Regions from separate parts of the Pedobacter sp. MR2016-19 genome, predicted to be linked through region 1. Evidence: riboswitches for the same ligand, from Rfam matches in the RefSeq annotation. Region 1 holds a riboswitch; each other region holds the start of a gene.
The links. A riboswitch is a leader RNA that binds a small molecule or an ion and turns the genes downstream of it on or off. The one in region 1 is predicted to bind cobalamin.
Positions count from the first base shown of each region.

Region 2: another riboswitch for cobalamin. It lies ahead of IM793_RS09175 (TonB-dependent siderophore receptor); the one in region 1 lies ahead of metE (5-methyltetrahydropteroyltriglutamate--homocysteine S-methyltransferase).
Region 3: another riboswitch for cobalamin. It lies ahead of IM793_RS09145 (TonB-dependent siderophore receptor); the one in region 1 lies ahead of metE (5-methyltetrahydropteroyltriglutamate--homocysteine S-methyltransferase).

Region 1 is NZ_JADCNK010000001.1:375,627-379,848, forward strand. Features, by position in the region: gene IM793_RS01615 (M14 metallopeptidase family protein) at 1-836, opposite strand, end outside; cobalamin riboswitch at 1,091-1,299, shown strand; gene metE (5-methyltetrahydropteroyltriglutamate--homocysteine S-methyltransferase) at 1,491-3,824, shown strand; gene IM793_RS01625 (acyl-CoA thioesterase) at 3,903-4,222, shown strand, end outside.
Region 2 is NZ_JADCNK010000005.1:74,069-78,290, reverse strand. Features, by position in the region: gene IM793_RS09180 (DUF6580 family putative transport protein) at 1-213, opposite strand, end outside; gene IM793_RS09175 (TonB-dependent siderophore receptor) at 255-2,120, opposite strand; cobalamin riboswitch at 2,217-2,411, opposite strand; gene IM793_RS09170 (DUF5074 domain-containing protein) at 2,693-3,796, opposite strand; gene IM793_RS09165 (PKD domain-containing protein) at 3,815-4,222, opposite strand, start outside.
Region 3 is NZ_JADCNK010000005.1:65,449-69,670, reverse strand. Features, by position in the region: gene IM793_RS09145 (TonB-dependent siderophore receptor) at 1-1,728, opposite strand, end outside; cobalamin riboswitch at 1,824-2,019, opposite strand; gene IM793_RS09140 (serine hydrolase) at 2,105-3,352, shown strand; gene IM793_RS09135 (sigma-54 dependent transcriptional regulator) at 3,464-4,222, shown strand, end outside.

The DNA.
Region 1 (4,222 bases):
ATCCGGTTGTGCATCGCCGCACCAACCGCATCTAAACTGGTTAATAGTGTTGGGTCGAAAACATAATTAAACGGATCACGATAGGGCGGCCCTGCAACAACGGTTCCTGCCGGACCAGCCTGATGATGGTTATACATAATCTGCGGGATCCATTCCACAAAAAGCTGGCGACCGATATTCTGTGTTTCTTTAAGGTTTAACATAAAGAAATCTCGGTTGTTATCATGTCCCGCATATTTTTCGTACAAAATAGGAAGTCCGGAAGTTGTCCTTTTCTTCGGATCTTTATCCCTCATGTACCAATTGCTTACCAGCTCCTGACCATCAGGGTTTGCATGAGTAAACAAAATGATTACATTATCCAAAATACGCAAAGTTTCTGCATCAGTTCTGGAGGCAAATTCATATAGCGTTTGGATCAGCTGATGGGTGCCAACCACTTCATTTGCATGCAGGCCTCCATCTATCCATACTACCGCTTTACCTTCCTGCGCCAACACTGTGGCTTGCTTTGAGCTAATTTCGGCATGGGCCAGTTGCTGCGAAATTTCTTTATAATGGTCTAATTTTTTCAGATTTTCTGGAGAAGAAACAATTAACATATATTGACTTCTGCCTTCTTCGGTTTTCCCAATATCAACTAGTTTAATACGGTTAGAAGCTGTTGCAAGCTTTTTAAAGTAGGCTTCTGTTTGGGTGTAATTGGCCAGTTGATAATCCTCGCCGATATCAAAACCAAAATGCGATTTTGGCGTGGGTACTTCTTGCGCCAGTACCACACAGCTATTTACCATCAAAAAAGCAATGTAAAGCCCTTTAAAGTAGTTTTTCATCATAATAAGAGTTTAAGTCAGGTAATCAAATATAGTAGAGAATCGGCACCAAAAACCGCTTGCTGTAAATTTGTTACAAGTGATTTAAGATGCTTTAGACTTAATATTTATAAAAAATCCGTGTTTATCTGTGTGCATCTGTGGTTAAAGAAATAAATACCATCGATTGGAAGGAGGCGAAATCAATGCTTACAAAAATACCTTAATCTTTAAATCCTAATCCATACATTTGCCTTGATGTAAGTTCTTAACTTTATTTTTCATCAACCGATACAGGTTCCCGGAATTACAACCGGGATTAATAGGGAATCGTGTGCAAATCACGAGCTGTCGCGCAACTGTAAATTCTGTCTTTAGCAAAAAGACAACGGTCTTATCATTCATGCCACTGTTCCGTTTTACCGGGATGGGAAGGCGATAAGATCGGGAATAAGTCAGGAGACCTGCCTATATTGAATTGACGGTGCTTTCGCGTTATAAAGTAATTGGTCAGGTCTGATTGTACACAATAAAATTAAAATTTTATATGCTTGCTTTAAGCTTTTTGCTGATGAGTCGGCAGGCTGTGCTGTAACCTTTCCTTTTTTATTTTAACAGAAAAGTATAAAATACTGATTTGAGCTTTTAAACGATTTATTTACTTAATCTTTAAAAGAGATGCTAACGCAAAATCTGGGCTATCCGCGAATAGGTAGCCAAAGGGAATTAAAGAAAATCTGCGAAAATTACTGGGCAGATAAAACTGGGGACAAAAATGTACTTCAGGTGGGAAAAAACATTCGCCACGAAAATTGGAACCTTCAAAAAGAAGCGGGAATCGATATCATTCCATCGAACGACTTTTCTTTTTATGATCATGTTCTTGATCATTCATTAACCTTTGGGGCAATACCGAAAAGGTACAACGAAGTGATCCTGAAAAAAGGAAATTCCGAACTTGATCTCTATTTTGCTATGGCAAGAGGCTATCAGAAAGAGGGATTGGATGTGGTAGCAATGGAAATGACCAAATGGTTTGATACCAACTACCATTACATTGTGCCCGAGTTTTACAAAGACCAGCCTTTTAAACTTTTCTCAACCAAAATTATCGATGAGTTTTACGAGGCAAAACAATTGGGTATTACCACCAAACCTGTTCTAATCGGTCCGGTTTCTTACCTTTTACTGGGAAAAGAAAAAGAAACCGGCTTTGAAAAAATAGACCTGATCAAAAATCTGCTTCCCGTTTATATCGAGATTTTATCCCGTTTAGATGCTTTGGATGTAGAATATGTTCAGTTTGATGAGCCGTTTTTGACTTTAGACCTTACCGAAAAAGACAAGAAAGCTTATGAATATGCTTACAAGGAACTTAGAAAGGCTTTCCCAAGATTAAAAATTGTTTTAGCCACTTATTTCGAAGGCTTAGGCAATAATTTAGCACTAACCGCTTCATTACCGGTAAATGTTTTACATGTCGATCTGGTACGAGCAGAAGATCAATTGACAGATGTCTTAGCCTCGTTAAAAGACGACACGATCCTTTCACTAGGTTTAGTAGACGGAAGGAACATCTGGAAAAGTGATTTCGAAAAATCTGTATCCATAATTAATCAGGTGGTAGAAAAAAGAGGATTAGATAAAGTGTGGATTGCACCATCCTGCTCATTAATCCACTCACCGGTTGATCTGGACAATGAAACCAATGAGCAAAACCTCTCGGCAGAAATTAAACAGTGGCTGGCTTATGCGAAACAAAAAATTGCAGAAGTAGCTACCTTAAAAAAACTGATCACCAACGAAAGCCCTGCATCTACCCTGCAAAAACTTGAGGAAAACAAAAAAGCGATCGCTAATCGTAAAGTTTCTAAAATCATCCACAATCCGGAAGTAAAAGCGCGTGTTTTGGCCTTAAAAGAGCAAGATTCGGAACGTTTAAGCCCATTTTCAACTAGAAAAATAAAACAACAGGAGCTTAATTTGCCTATTTATGCCACTACAACCATCGGATCTTTTCCGCAAACGGCAGAGGTAAGAAGCTGGAGAGCAAAGCTTAAAAACGGAACTTTTACCACTGAAGAGTATGATGATCTCATCGCAAAAGAAACAGCAAAAGCCGTAACCTGGCAGGAAGAAATCGATCTGGATGTTTTGGTTCATGGTGAATTTGAGCGTAACGATATGGTTGAATACTTCGGTGAGCAACTGGATGGTTTCGCTTTCTCTAAAAATGGCTGGGTACAAAGTTATGGCTCACGCTGTGTAAAACCCCCGATCATTTTTGGTGATGTTTCGCGTCCGAAACCGATGACGGTAAAATGGACCGCCTATGCACAGTCACTTACCTCAAAATACATGAAAGGGATGTTGACTGGTCCGGTAACGATTTTACAATGGTCATTTGTTCGAAATGATCAACCACGATCAGAAACCTGTACACAGATTGCCCTGGCTATCCGTGATGAGGTTTGTGACCTGGAAAATACAGGCATTAAAATCATTCAAATTGATGAGCCAGCCATTAGAGAAGGTTTACCATTGCGCAAAGCTGATTGGCAAACTTACCTCAACTGGGCCGTTAAAGCCTTTAAAATTTCAGCGAGTGGTGTGAAAGACGATACGCAAATCCATACGCACATGTGTTACTCGGAATTTAATGATATCATCCAGAATATTGCCGATATGGATGCCGATGTGATCACGATCGAAACCTCGCGTTCACAAATGGAGTTATTGGATGCTTTTGCCGATTTTAAATATCCAAACGAAATTGGTCCGGGTGTATACGATATTCACTCTCCAAGGGTTCCGAAGAGGGAAGAAATGGTTCAGTTGCTCAAAAAAGCAAAGGCTGTTATTCCCTCTGAACAACTTTGGGTAAACCCTGATTGTGGATTAAAAACCCGCGGATGGGACGAAACCAAAAAAGCATTGATCGAAATGGTTGAAGCTGCAAAAGAGATGCGTAAAACTGAAGAAGTGTTATCAGCAGATCTTCAGGCGAATTAATTCTTTTACTTTGGCAACTTTCTACTTAAAATAACTACGAAAGTTGTCAAAGCTTTTTACTCATCATATATTTACCCCATGACATTAGAAAAAAGAATAGAAAATTCAAAAACCAGTATTTTTAAAGCCGTTTTCCCAAATACAACAAATCATTATGATACACTTTTCGGAGGAACAGCGATGCATTTAATGGACGAAGTTGCTTTTGTCACCGCAACCCGTTTTAGCCGGCAGATTATGGTTACCGTAAGTAGCGACAGGATTGATTTTAAAAAACCGATTCCTGCAGGCACCATCATAGAGCTTATTGGTAAGGTAAGCCATGTGGGTAACACCAGTTTAAAAGTTAATGTAGAGATTTATATCGAACAGATGTATGCCGAAGGAAGGGAATTGGC
Region 2 (4,222 bases), on a different contig from region 1:
ATCACTTAAGAACAAGCTTAATAACGGGAAGGCAAATGCTTTTAAATTATCTTTAAAATAGGCTCCTCCAAATAAAGCTACAGCCCCTATTGATGAGAAATTGGCGAACTTTAATTCATCAGAGTTGAATGTTACCAATAAACGGAATGCCGTTATGGCCAATATCATCAACAGCAAAATTAATGTGCGTGGATTAAATTTTAAATGAGACATTTTATTTTGGTTAATATGTATGCTGCAAAGTTAAATTTTTATTAGCGGATATTAAAACTTACACCTGTATTAAAGTTAAAGCCCGGTGTATTGTAGCCAATAATTTCAGTATATTTTTTGTTCAGTATATTTTTGGCATCAAAAAATACTTTCACGTGTTTTTTAGCAAGGGCATATTCTACATATGCATTTAACAGGCTATATGATGGCATCTCTTCATCTAAATAAGATATAAAATTGGTATCGAAACGTTTGCCAAAATAACGGAAGTTGACACTTGCATATAGGTTGCTGGTTGCCTGTGCACCTGCATTAATGCCGAAGGTGTGTTTTGGTCTACGGATTAAAAATTTAGTTGTTCCTGTATTTCCTTCAACGAAAGCATAGTAACCATTAATATTGAAAACGCTAAATTTTGCCGCTGGCTCAACCTCAAAACCTTTATACTTTTGGTTACCCTGATTAATATAACCAGTGGTGTAAACGATAGCATCAGTTAAATCGCGTTTAAAACCTGTAATGCGCAAAGTAAATGCTTCTTCATCGATATTTAAGTTTACACCAGCCTCATAATTTTGAGATTTTTCTGGTTTCAGATCAAGATTGGCACCATATTGACCAAACAGCATATTCAGTGTAGGCACTTTGAATGCAGTAGATACTGTTCCAAATAATTTTACTTCTTTAATGATGTTAATGCTTGGGGTAACTGAGTAGGTATAGTTTTCGCCATATTGGTCATGTTTATTGTAACGTCCGCCTACTTCCAGGTTAAAAATGCTTAAATCATGTAAAAACAAAGATCCATAAGCGGCGAAGATATTGGTTGTTGGGTTTTTGGTATCAGTAACCAATTTCATTTTTCTGTTGTCGATACCTACCAATAAATCTAATTTACTACCCAGTTTCTGGTTATAGAATAAATCAACTACATTAAGCCTTCCGAAGTTTAAAAAATTACTTGGAAAACCTGCATAACTAGACTTTACATCATTCGAATTGCTCTCGTGGCTATAATTTAGTGTTATTTTACCGGTATTGAATTTATATTCAGAGTTAAAGCCTGCACTAAACTGCTTTAAAATAGAATTATTGGTTGGCAAGCCATCGGCAAACGCACCTTCATCTATTTTATAATCGCCATAGAAATAACGCAGAAAAGGATTAACGGAGAAATGTTTGTCGAGTTTAATCCCGAAATTGGCATTTAAACCATCTGTTTTAAAACCGTCTTTATCAAACATGGCTGCACTTCCAACTGGCGCAACTGCTTCCGAAATACCATCAGTTTTGAAATGCGTGTAATTGATGTTGTAAGAAAAACCTTCTACACCACCATTTAAACCGATCGTTCCTTTATAAGTTTCAAAACTTCCTGCACTGGCCACGCCGTAAATGGTATTTCCTTTAGGGCCACCCTTTTTAGTTACGATATTGATTACGCCTGCAACGGCATCAGATCCATAAATGGTAGACTGACCACCTTTTAAAATCTCGATATGATCGATCTGGTCAATTGAGAACAGACGTAAATCGAAGGTTCCGCTAATGCTTGAAGGATCATTCTGTACAATACCATCTATTAATACCAGGGTGTAACCACTGCCCGATCCCCTGAAAAAGATACTTTTATCTTTTCCCTGGTTGCTGTTTCCTCCGCTGATGATGATACCAGCCTGTTCAGTTAATAAATCGGGTAAAGATTTGCCGTTACTGCGATCCAATATTTCGCGACTGATGATAGTGACCACTTTTCCGGTCTGGGATTGTTTCTGATCGTTTTTTGTTGCAGAAATTACAACATCTTTTAGCTGCAAACTGTCTTGAGTTTGAGCATTAGCCACCTGGCCAATCATTAACTGCGCTAGCCCTAAACTGGCTACAGTTAGCATTCTTTTTTTGTTCATTTGATTGTGGATTTGCCCACAGCCAACAGATTAGAAAAGGAAATGAAAATACGAACAACGTTAATATCTCAATCCTAGCTTCAATCCCCGAAAGCTATGAAATTAAACGCTAAAGGCAGGTCTTCTGACTTACTCCCGTTTTTTCCGTCTTCCCGCTCAGTAGTTAATTGGGCAGTGACTTAAGAATTGAAAAACGTTACAGAGCTTACAGCTGCGGGACAGTTACAGATTTACACTGTATTCCCTTTTAATCCCGGTTGTAAGCCGGAAACCAAAAGCAGCGCAAAGGTAGTAAAAAGAGCGGAGAGCCAAAAGCAGTTTAATATGTCTATTAGGTTGCTCTTATCTTTATGAAATAGTGGTGCAGACTATTTAGAATTAAAATTTTCCTTTGAAAAGCATTTTCAGTGATGCTTCGGAAACGGCATTCCCGTTATTCGCTATAGCTCCGGGGAAACCGGAGGCTACAGCTACTACCAGGTTTATAAATGAGGGCTTATAGTATAAAATCAAGCTTCATAAAAAAGGCCTGCAATGATTTGCAGACCTTTAACATTTGAGGCGTAATAATTTTAATGAAAGATTGCTAAATCATTAAAAAATATCTTTGTAAAATCGGTAGTAACGCCATCACCACCGTATTTAATTCTTTTAACCAATGCACCTGTAGATGCATTATAAATCAATAAGTAGTTTACGGTAGCAGCTGCCCCATAATTTTGAATTCCGTTTACTACGATATAATCTCTGTTTTTATCGTAACGGATGGCTCCGTAAACCATAAAAGGATCTTCGCTTATATTAATAAATGGCTGCGATAGCGACGTTTTATCACCATCAATGTATTTATAAATTGCCTTTCCTGAGTGATAGAAAACGGCATTTTCTTTTGTTGATGAGGTAATGCGGGTCGGTGCATCCAATCCAAATGTTCCTATTGACACAGGTAATGCTATACCTGCTGTATCTAAGTTATTATCAATGGCAATTAACCTGCTACCCGTAGATGCCCAAATTTTTCCATTAGGTGTTTGAGCAAAACCTCTGTTAATACCGGAGAAACTTTTAATTAGTGAATAATTATTAGCGGATACAATTTTGGCACCATTGCTCTGCAACAGGTAAATGTAATCGCCTTTTTTCCACATGTCGCCGGTATTCACTGCACCAACTGAAGTCAGTTTATTTTGTACGGCTAATGTGTTCAGATCAATCTGGTAAACACCATCGTTTGCACTCACCAATCCCCTGTTTCCATCAACCTGTATAATACTTCTCCAGTTGCTGGCTTCCTGTACATATCTTGCTTCTTCTTTTAAGGTGTATTCGTTTATTTTTACAATCGGGCCATTTACCTTGCACATTAAATAAATACTTCCGTTAATAACCGAAGCAAACTGCAACGTACTGGTTTTGGCAGCATTTGATAGTATTTTACCTGGATTTTCTTTTTCATAAGCCCTGATATTAAGGGTATCATCACCATAACGGTAAAAACTCACTGCGCCCGAATTTTGGCCATAAGAACCTTCCCCAATTACAAAAAAGCCATTTTCGTATTTACCTACAACCGGATCTATCTGCAGGTTTTCTATACTGTCCTTTTTACAAGCGTATAAGCCGGTAGTTAAAACTAATGCCCCTATCAGAAGCTGTTTTAAGTTCAATTGTTTCATTATAATATATTGTGTTATTTATTTTTTTAAAAGTTTAAGATCAACAGCTCCGCCAAATTCTGTTGAGATTTCGCCTAAATAGCGCGACCGCTCATTATCATTATCCGGACTGAATGGGTTTCCGTTGCTATTCTGTCCCGTGTAAACCTTTACAAAATCGATAGCAGTGAGATTTACTTTTTTTCCGGCTGCATCTACTGCCCAATCAATATCGAAGGTGTTATATCCCCTCCCCAGCGATTCCTGCAAAGCGATGTACTCACTCGATCCATTATCAGAATAGCCAAATGCGAAAGGTTTATTGGTGATGATTTCTCCAGGGTTCAATGTGTTTTTAAGTAACGTTCCGGTGAAAGAAATTTCGTTTGTAGTTGCCCATGAAGGGAAATAATCCTGCGCATGAAACTGGTTTCTCAGCACAAAGCC
Region 3 (4,222 bases), on a different contig from region 1:
CTTATAATTTTCCTCCTGTTTTGAAGTCACATCGACTGCTTTTTGATAAGTGTAATTCAGTCCAACATTAACCAGTAGATTGGTAAAAGGCTCAAATGCGGTTTTGGCATTGATTTCCAAACCATGAATATCGACCAAACCGATATTGTACATAATCCAGCGGTACAGGTTTGCACCTGGTTGTGCCACAATTTTATCTTTTACCCGGTTGAAATAAACATCAGACTGGATATCAATAAACTTTAATTGCTGATTTTTGAAGTTTTTGAAATAGGTTATACCAACATCATACTGTTTAGTGTATTCAGGCTTTAAAAGCGTATTACCAATAAAAGTATAATACAGATCATTAAAAGTAGGCATCCTGAAAATGTCTTTATAAAATGCCCTGACCCTGATGTCCCGATCCTTTAAAAACTTCCACGAAAGCATTACCGTTGGACTAAAAACCTGCTTGTTACCCGCTGAAGAATATAACTTTACATGATCAATTACAGTGGTGCTCAATACATTTGCCTGGATAGTGAGCTGTTCTAGTGTTAAAGATGAACTTAACACATTTAAAAAAGTATTCCTGCTTGGGTAAGGAAAACGATAAATATTGGCATCCAAAGTCTGAAAGGTATAATCAGATGCATAAGCCACCTCCCAAACCGAACTGATTTTATATTTTCCCGATACAGATAAGTAAGCTTCCTGCTCTTTAAAGCGGTTATCTAAAAAGCCAGTGGTGGTTACATAATCAGGATCTAAATAACGCTGATAAACATAAGCGCATTTTCCATTTACAATTATGCTGAATTTATCGGATAGGTTTTTCTCTATGCTCCCCTGGATAAAGAAATCGCGGTCCCAGATTCTTTGCGTAAAATCGAATCTGTTGGCCACAATAGCTCCTGGTAATCCCCTATCTGATAAAAATGAATAAGCTTGGGCATGCCATTTTCCGTTTCTAAATTTGCCAAACAATGCGGCCTGTAAACGGAAACGTTCTACATCACCATTATTTCTTACCGCAGTGGTATCAAAAACGCCATTGGTATACCTGAATTTATATTTCCCATCGGCATGTATATATTCGGTATTGATACTGGCAATTAAATTCTCGTTAATTTTATTGCGATAAATTAAAGAAGGATTGATTAATCCAAACGATCCGCTTTTTAAACCCAGCTCAACTTGTTGTCGCTGGTTTCCTTCGAAATCAGGTTCTTTGGTTTTTAAATAAATACTACTAGCCGAAGCATAACCCTTAGCTGGAATAAGCAATTCAGGTTTTTGCCCGCTGTATAAAGCAATTTCTTCGAGATTGCTGAGCGAGAATTTCCCTAAATCTACTTGCCCGTTCTGTGCATTGCCAATCTGGATGCCGTCTAAAAAAACTGCTGTATGGTTGGTGCCTAAGCTTCGAACATTTACCGTTTTTAAACCACCTATTCCACCGTAATCTTTCAATTGTACACCCGAAAAGTAACGGATGGCATCAGCTACTGATAAACTATTGATTCTTTTCAGATCTTCGCCCGATAAGATCTGAAGCGGTGTTGGTGATTTGCTTTGCTCAGTTAAACGGTACTCCCTGATCTGAACCTCTTTCAGCTGAGTTGCTTTTTTGGTACTGTCATTTTGTGCCCAGGTATTTAAAGGCAATAAAAATCCTGTCCATAAAATGGAAGAAAATAGAAAAAACTGCATTTTGCCCGCATAGGCAGAATGTTTTTGTGTCATTTTGATTGTGAGTTTAACCCACAGCCAACAGATAGAAAAGAAATGAAAATACGAATACGTAAGTACATCACTCCTTAGCTTCAATCCCCGAAAGCTATGAAATATAATGCTAAGGCAGGTCTTCTGACTTACTCCCGGTTTTCCGGCCTTCCCATTCCGACGTGTCGGAACAGTGGCAAATTGATTGGAAATTCGTTAAGGAGCTTACAGCTGCGGGACAGTTACAGATTTACACTGTATTCCCTTTTAATTCCGGGTGTAAAACCGGAAACCAAAAGCGCTGCAAAAGTAACAAAATTAACCAATATGTAAAATGCATGAATGGAAGACAGTCTTTCTAACAGAAAAAGCTAAATTAGGAATCAAATTTCCACCCATGAAAAGGATTTTAATTATTGCATTTTCATTGATAAGCTTATCTGTTATGGCACAAAAAACCGATACTCTTTTTCTAAAAAAGCTAATGGAAAGCAAGCCTGCACTTTTTTCAGCTGTACTTAATCATCCAGGTAAAAACCAGATTCAGGTTCTTTATACCCAGGTTAACCGCGATGCAAAGAATAAACCCTCTTTTAAAGCCTTTAGTTATAATTTAGATCCTCACCATTACTTTTACCCAGCCAGCACAGTTAAGCTTGCTGCAGTCATTTTTGCTCTTGAAAAAGTGAACCTTTTGAAAAGTACCGGCTTGACGCCTTATAGTACAATGATTACTGATAGTGCATTTAAAGATCAAACAAAGGTTTTAACAGATACGAGTGCTAAAAATAAACTTCCATCAATAGCGCATTATATTAAAAAGATTTTGCTCACCAGTGATAATGATGCTTTTAACCGCTTGTTTGAATTTGTTGGAAGAGCAGAAATTAATGAAAAACTAAAAGCTAACGGGTTAAATAATAGTCATATTTTAAACCGATTGGCCATTGGCGATACAGGAGAATCGGCCAGGCACAGCAATCCCATTAAGTTTTATAATGGCGATAAATTAGTGTATGATCAACCTGCACAGTACGATCCAAAAGAATATGAATTGAAATTGACCAATCTGGTAATGGGTAAAGGCTATTTAGACAGTGCCGATAAACTGGTTAATAAACCATTTAGTTTAGCAGGAAAAAATGCCTTTGCCATCAACGATCAGCAAAAACTGATGCGGAAACTGATCTTTCCTGAAGCATTTCCTGCTAAAGATAGATTTAAACTTACTCCTGAAGACTATAAGCTAATCTACACCTATATGAGCAAATATCCAACAGAGAGCGATTATCCTAAATACAATCCTGAAGAATTCTGGCCTACTTATGCTAAAATGCTATATTATGGAAGAGCGCAGGTAACACCAGATCCAAACATCCGGATTTTTAATAAATATGGCGATAGCTATGGCTACATTATCGACAACTCTTATTTTGTTGATTTTAAAAACAGAATTGAATATTTTCTAACTGCGGTTGTTCAAAGTAACGAAGATGGAATTTTTAACGATAACAAATATGAATACGATACCGTCTGTTTCCCCTTTATGAAAAATATAGGCAAAAGCATTTATGAAGTGGAATTAAACCGCAAGAAATTGCACCAACCAGATCTGAGCAAATTTAAACTCAATTATTCCTATTGAGATTAAATGTTTAAGCCTTATCAAGTTTATTGCGTATAAATTGTATAAAAAACTATACATTAATTAAAAAATAATATATTCGCATTTCAAAAATTAAAGAATACATCTCTAATGGCTAAATTATTAATAATTGACGATGAGCGTGCGATAAGGAGTACCTTACGCGAAATTCTGGAATATGAAAATTACGATGTTGAAGATATCGATAACGGTATCGACGGCCTCGAAATGATCAAAAAAGGAAATTTCGATCTGGTTCTTTGCGATATCAAGATGAATAAGATGGATGGTATGGAAGTGCTCGAACAGGCACAGCTTATCAAGCCAGACTTGCCTTTTATTATGATATCTGGACATGGAACCGTTGAAACGGCCATCGAAGCCAGCAAAAAAGGAGCTTTCGATTTTATTTCTAAACCACCTGATTTAAACCGTTTACTGATCACTGTACGTAATGGTTTAGACCGTGGAAATTTAGTTACTGAAACCAAGGTTTTAAAGCGTAAAGCAAGTAAAACCCGCGAGATTTTAGGTGAATCTGAAAGTATTTCTAAAATTAAGGAAACCATTGAGCGTGTTGCTCCTACCGAGGCCCGTGTATTAATTACCGGTGCAAATGGTAGCGGTAAAGAACTGGTAGCGCGTTGGTTACACGAGAAATCAAACCGGGCAGATAGTCCTTTAATTGAAGTAAACTGCGCTGCTATTCCCTCAGAACTAATTGAAAGTGAATTGTTTGGTCACGAAAAAGGTTCTTTTACCTCTGCTGTTAAACAACGTATCGGTAAATTTGAACTGGCCAACAGCGGAACTTTATTTTTGGATGAGATTGGTGACATGAGCCTCTCTGCCCAGGCAAAAGTTCTACGT